One region of the Pseudarthrobacter sp. AB1 genome, then DNA from elsewhere that is predicted to be linked to it. Evidence: riboswitches for the same ligand, from Rfam matches in the RefSeq annotation. Region 1 holds a riboswitch; the other holds the start of a gene.
The links. A riboswitch is a leader RNA that binds a small molecule or an ion and turns the genes downstream of it on or off. The one in region 1 is predicted to bind S-adenosylmethionine.

Region 1 (3,266 bases):
GGACCAGCAGTTCCCGCCGTACGGCCAGCCGCAGCCCACCGGCCAGTCGGTGCCGGATCAGCGCGCGGAAGCACCGAAGCAGCCTGCCGCCCCTGGCATTCCCCTGCCGCCGTCGGGCCCGCAGGGATACCGGGCCCGGAAACTGGCCGAACTCGACCAGCAGTACAGCAGCGGCGAGCTGGCCATGGAGGAGTATATGAAGCGCCGCTCCGACATCATGAACGGCTAACTGCTTAGATCAGGAACGTATTCCGGAGCTGGCGGCCCAGCTGGCCAATCTCGGTCAGGAAGCCGTCGTGGCCGATCGGAGCCTCAATGACGTGCACGTCCACGTCACCCGGGAGCGCGTCAGCCAGTTCACGGGACTGGGACGGGAAATACAGCCGGTCACTGTCCACGGCGGCCACGAAGAACCTGGCGGTAGCCCGGCCCAAGGCCTCGTCCAGGGAACCCCGCCCGCGGCAGACGTCGTGGCTCATAAGGGCGTCGGTGATGGCGATGTAGCTGTTGGCATCAAAGCGCCGCACCAGCTTTTTGCCTTGGTGGTCCAGATAGCTTTCCACCTGGTAGCGGCCCCGCTCCCCCAGCGCTGCCGCCTGGAACGGCGATTCCGGGTGCTGGGCCGACCGGCCGAAGCGCCCATCGAATTCCGCTGCGGAGCGATAGGTGATGTGCGCAATGCGCCGTGCCAGGGCCAGCCCGTCCTCCGGCAGCGGACCGCCATAATAGTCGCCGTCGTTAAAATTGCTGTCCTGGCGGATGGCGAGCGTCTGCGCCTGGGCGAACGCGATCTGTTCGGCCGTGCTGGCGGCACCGATCGAGATAACTGCGCACCGCTGGACCCGTTCCGGGTAGGTGACCGCCCATTCCAATGCCCGCGCGCCGCCCATGGAACCGCCCAGCACGGCGTACCAGCTCGGGATGCCCAGCTGGTCAGCCAGCCTGGCCTCAGCCGCCGTGGTGTCCCGCAGCGTTACCAAAGGAAACCGCGACCCCCATGGCTTGCCGTCGGGGGCAACCGAGGATGGCCCGGTGGAGCCGTAACAGCCACCCACAATGTTGATGGAGACCACAAAGAACCGGTCGGTGTCCACCGGCGCACCTGGTCCGGCCAGTTGCTCCCACCAGCCGGGCTCGTCGCTGTCGCCGCGCGTCACGTGCGTGCTGCCGGTCAGGGCGTGTTCAATCAGGACGGCGTTGGAGCCGTCCGCGTTGAGGGTTCCCCACGTTTCATAGCCAAGGGTGACATCCGGGAGGAAACCGCCGGCTTCGAGCTCAAGTCCGCCGACGCTGGCGTAACGGACCACGCCGTTTCCGGGGGCTGCAGTACGGGAAATCGTAATCGTCATGGAAGGACCTTTTCTATGCGCTTGCCCACCGTCAATTGACCGGCAGGCCAGGTCCTCACCCGGGGCACCCCGCCGCAAAAGAGGGTTGCCGGCCAGCAAGCCGGGGCTGTCGCTGGCACTCATGACCTGCTTCGAGTGTACGAACAGCCCCGGTCTATTGCTAAGCGTGTGACTGGTTGTGACTTCGCGGAAGCCCTACTCCTGCGGGGCCGCCGCGTCTTTGTTAGGGTCCGCCGCACCCTTGGCCGCCCGGAACCCGGCCTCCAGGTCGGCCATGATGTCATCAATGTGTTCGATGCCCACGGACAGGCGGACAAGTCCCGGCGTGACCCCAGCGATGACCTGCTGCTCCGGCGAGAGCTGGCTGTGCGTGGTTGATGCCGGGTGGATCACCAGTGAACGGACGTCCCCGATGTTCGCAACGTGGGAGTGCAGTTCCAAGGCATCCACGAAGCGCTTCCCGGCCTCCGCGCCGCCGGCAAGGTTGAATGAGACCACCGCACCGGTGCCTTTGGGGCCGTATTTGCGGCCGCGCTCATACCAGGGGCTGGAGGACAGCCCTGCATAGGCGACGGATTCGACGTCGTCCCTTGCCTCAAGCCACTGGGCAACGTCCATTGCATTGGCCACGTGACGCTCCACCCGCAGGCTCAGGGTCTCCAGGCCCTGGGCGATGAGGAATGCGTTGAACGGTGACACTGCCGAGCCGAGGTCGCGCAGAAGCTGCACCCGGGCCTTAAGGATGTAGGACAGGTTGGCACCGAGGGCTCCGCCGGCCCCAAGGTCCCGGGCATACACCAGCCCGTTGTAGGTGGGGTCCGGGGTGCTGAAGCCCGGGAACCGTTCCGGCTCCGCGCCGAAGTCGAAGTTCCCCGAGTCCACAATCACCCCGGCTATGGCCGAGCCATGCCCGCCCAGATACTTGGTGGCGGAGTGGACCACAATGTCCGCGCCCCATTCGAGCGGGCGGATGAGGTAGGGGGTGGACAGCGTGTTGTCCACAATCAGGGGAACGCCGGCCTCGTGAGCTACCTCGGACACGCCTTCAATGTCCAGCACGTCCTGACGCGGGTTGGAGACCACTTCGCCGAAGAAGAGCTTGGTGTTGGGCTGGACGGCATCGCGCCACTGGTCGAGGTTGTCCGGGTCAGCCACAAACGTGACGGATATGCCGAACTTCTTGAGGGTGTGCGCCAGGAGGTTGTACGTCCCGCCGTACAGGCTGGGGCTGGCCACGATGTGATCCCCGGCTTCGGCGATGTTCAGGATGGCAAAGGCTTCAGCGGCCTGTCCCGAGCTCAGCAGCAGGGCAGCGACCCCGCCCTCAAGGCTGGCAATCCGCTGTTCCACGGCATCCTGCGTGGGGTTGCCGATTCTAGTGTAGATCGGCGCGAGCTCCGCGAGGGCAAACCGGTTGGCGGCGCTTTCCGCGCTCGGGAAGACGAACGACGTCGTCTGGTAAATCGGGAGCGCCCTCGCGCCGGTGGCGCTGTCCGGTTCCTGGCCAGCGTGGATCTGGCGGGTTTCGAAAGACCATGCGTTCGACATTCAATGCTCCTTGACGTGGTGTGGCACAGCTCGGTTGCGTTCAGTGTAGGAAGACTTTCCCAGACGGGAACAGGATTGTGACGAAGGTGGTCAGCCGGCCGGTCTCCTCCCGCTTTCCGGCGGAATGTCCACTCGTGACGCAGAGGATTCCGGTAAGGCTACCCTTAGCTGAGAGCCGGATCACAAAGTGCCAAGATGATGGCATGCGCATGGATCACGTCTCTTACGCCTGTGAACAAGATGGCCTCGTTGCCACCACCGAACGTATTTCGTCCGCCCTCGGCGTTGAAGCCGTGAAGGGCGGGGTGCACCCCCGGTTTGGAACCCGGAACATGATTATTCCCCTCGCCGGCCACAAATACCTGGAAG
Region 2 (3,266 bases), on a different contig from region 1:
CGGCGTCCGTGGCCCCGGCAGGGATCAGCCAGTCCGCTGAGTAGGCAGGGTATCCAGGGCGTACGCGCTGGTAGTGTTCGCCGCCGTCCTGGAAACTCTGTCCGAGTTCCAGGCGGCGTCCGTGCTCAATTCTGGGGCCACCCCGTGCCACGCGCGGCCTCCTTCAACTGTGCCCATCGGTATCCTTCGAATTTACCGCATGGGCGGCAGCCGCTGGGTCAGGCGGCAGCCAGGTCAGGAACCAGGGGAGGAAGCGTCAGTCAGTCGTCAAGGCACGGAGCCGCGCCGGCGGTGCCCGGCGTGTTGGGAGCCCAGTGCGGGTAGGTGCGGGTGTCGTTGGCCGGAACCCAGCGGCCCGCGTCCACCACGTAGTCCCAGCCCAGTCCGGTCCGGCGGAGCTGTTCCAGGCCTGCGAGGAGCCGTTGGGCGTCCTCCAGTCGGGAGCCTACGCCGAAGCTGGCCCGCAGCGAACCGGAGGGAAGGCCAAGGCGCTTGAGGAGCGGGTGCGCGCAGAAGCGACCGTCCCGGAGGCCCACGCCATGCTCGGCCGACAGGTAGGCGGCAACGAGTCCGGCGTCGTACCCTGCCACGGAGAAGTTCACCACGCCGATGGTGCCGGTGTCAGCGTCCGTATCCGAGAAGATCTGGTGCACGGTGACGCCGTCGATCTTCCCGAGCCCGTCCACCAGGAATGACCGGATGGCCGATTCGTGGGCGTGCCAGCGGTCCTGGTCCAAGGATGCGATGACCTGGGTGGCGCGTGCCAGGGTAGCCGCACCCAGGACGTTGGGGGAGCCGCCCTCGTGCCGGGCCGGGCCGGTGGCCCAGCTGACGCCGTCGAGCTTGGCCTCGCGGACGGCGCCGCCGCCGGCCAGGTGGGGAGTACCGGCGTCGAGCCAGTCCGTGCGGCCCACCAGGACCCCGGAGCCGAAGGGCGCGTAGAGCTTGTGGCCGGAGAAGGCGAGGTAGTCGACGTCGTCGGTGCTGATATTGATGCGCCGGTGCGGCGCCAACTGCGCGGCGTCCACCACGATCCGCGCCCCGTACTCATGGGCGAGGGCGGCCAGGGCCTTGACCGGGAGGATCTCCCCGGTGACGTTGGAGGCGCCCGTCACCGCGAGGAGACTGACGTTGCCCTGCTCAAGTTCGGCGCGCAGGACCTCAAGGGTCCCTACGATGGTGTCCGCGGCGACGACGCTGCGGTGCGGGACGCCCTGCCACGGCAGGAGGTTGGCGTGGTGCTCGATGTCCAGATAAAGGACATCGCCATTCGGCCGTCCGTCCGTCGCCGGCAGGCAACCCGCCAGCAGGTTCAGCGAGTCGGTGGTGTTCCGGGTGAAGATGACGGAGTCGTCCGGGCGCCCGCCCACAAAGTCGCGGACGACGTTCCGGGCGTTCTCGTACACGGAGGTGCTGATCTGGGACGCAAAGCCCGCGCCTCGGTGGACGCTGGCGTAAAACGGCAGGATCTCGTTGAGGTAGGCGGACACCACGGAGAGGGCAGGAGCGGATGCGCCGTAGTCCAGGTTTGCGTAGCGGACATGGCCGCCCTGGATCAACGGTGCCTGGATTTCCGCGCCGGTGACGGCAGAAAGGGGGCGCCCGGCGATGGCGGCGGCATCGTGGATCAGCGCAGCGGCGTTGGCGGGGGCGGCGTTGCTGGGAGAAACAGTGTTGGGGGAGACGGTGGCAGTTGTCACGGAGACCTCACTCTAAAAGGACTCCCCGTACCGGGAATCCGCGCTTGCCGTGTCCATTCCGGACCGGCCTGGTCGTCACCCGGGGCACCCCACCGCGAATGGAGGGTTGCCGGCCAGCAAACCGGGGTTTAGCGCTGGCACTCGTGACCTGTTAAGAGCGTAGAACATCTGCCGCTGCACAAAGGAAGCCAGCCCAATGTTAAGGACTTTGTTACGCGCGTTTGAGGAATCGCGCATTTGTCGAAGATACGACGGCGGACGCCCCCTTGAGGGGGCGTCCGCCGTCGATAATTCGAAGAAAGTGCCTAGAGGAGATCGTCCAGGTCCGGGTTCAGCCGCTTGAGCACCTCTGAGTGCAGGATGGAGTTCGTGGCCAGGGCGTTTCCGCCGAACGGCCCGTCCTGTCCCTCCAAAGAGGTGAAGCGGCCGCCGGCTTCCACCACGATGGGCACGAGGGCAGCCATGTCGTAGAGGTTCAGTTCGGGCTCGCAGGCGATGTCCACGGAACCTTCGGCCACCATGCAGTAGGACCAGAAATCGCCGTAGGCGCGCGTGCGCCACACGTCCTCGGTCAGGCCCAGGAACTCATCCAGATTGCCGCGCTCCTTCCAGCCGCCCAGGCTGGAGTAGGACAGGGAGGCATCCGAAAGCTTGGAGACGTCCGAGACCCGGAGCCGCGTTGCGGCGGCGAGGGACTTGCCCATGTACGCGCCGGAACCCTTGGCGGCCCACCAGCGCTTGCCCAGTGCGGGCGCGCTGACCACTCCCACCACGGGTTCACCTTCGTCCACGAGGGCGATCAGGGTGGCCCACACCGGGACGCCGCGGACAAAGTTCTTGGTGCCGTCGATGGGATCAATGATCCAGCGGCGGGAGCCATGGCCCGAGCTGCCGAATTCCTCGCCCAGCACGGCGTCGCGGGGACGCGAGCGGGACAGCTGGCCGCGGATGGCTTCCTCCGCGGACTTGTCCGCGTCCGTAACCGGCGTCAGGTCCGGCTTGGTCTCGATGCGGAGGTCCAGTGCCTTGAAGCGGCTCATGGTCTGGTCATCCACGGAATCTGCCAGCACATGGGCAAGGCGCAAGTCATCGTTGTAGCTCGAAGCGGGTTGGATCATGGTTCCAAACTACCGTCTCCGGACCGCAGGGTTGGGGACATCGGCGTTCCGTCTAGCCGATGCTGCCTAGTTCCTTGGTTTCCTGGCCCACCAGGCGCGGATCAGTGCCGAGCAGCCGCCGCAGGGACGCGAGCCGGGCCGGGCCGGTGGGGCCCGCTTGACCGGCCGCCACCCAGGAATCCACGCCGCAGTTGACGGCCGCGGTGTTGTGCTTGCAACCACGCTCGCAGGCATCCGTGCCCGGTTCCAGGTCCGGGAAGGACCTTAGTATCCGGTCCGGATCCACGTGGGCCAGGCCGAACGAGCGGATGCCAGGAGTGTCGATGATCCAGCTACCGGCGGGGGCGCCGGTCAGTTTCAGGGCAAGGGCCGACGACGACGTGTGGCGGCCGCGGCCTGTCACCGCGTTCACGCCACCGGTAGCCCGTTCGGCCCCGGTGAGCGCATT

Region 2: it holds a riboswitch for S-adenosylmethionine, as region 1 does, so the genes downstream of both, DAD99_RS15825 (aminotransferase class V-fold PLP-dependent enzyme) here and DAD99_RS02275 (homoserine O-acetyltransferase) in region 1, are expected to answer to the same signal.

What each region holds. Positions count from the first base shown of each region.
Region 1 covers NZ_PZKO01000008.1:23,271-26,536, forward strand. The annotation lists gene DAD99_RS02270 (hypothetical protein) at 1-229, shown strand, start outside; gene DAD99_RS02275 (homoserine O-acetyltransferase) at 234-1,349, opposite strand; SAM riboswitch class IV at 1,362-1,476, opposite strand; gene DAD99_RS02280 (bifunctional o-acetylhomoserine/o-acetylserine sulfhydrylase) at 1,545-2,897, opposite strand; gene DAD99_RS02285 (VOC family protein) at 3,101-3,266, shown strand, end outside.
Region 2 covers NZ_PZKO01000057.1:31,157-34,422, forward strand. The annotation lists gene DAD99_RS15820 (class I SAM-dependent methyltransferase) at 1-151, opposite strand, end outside; gene DAD99_RS15825 (aminotransferase class V-fold PLP-dependent enzyme) at 261-1,700, opposite strand; SAM riboswitch class IV at 1,736-1,849, opposite strand; gene hisN (histidinol-phosphatase) at 2,006-2,818, opposite strand; gene rsgA (ribosome small subunit-dependent GTPase A) at 2,871-3,266, opposite strand, start outside.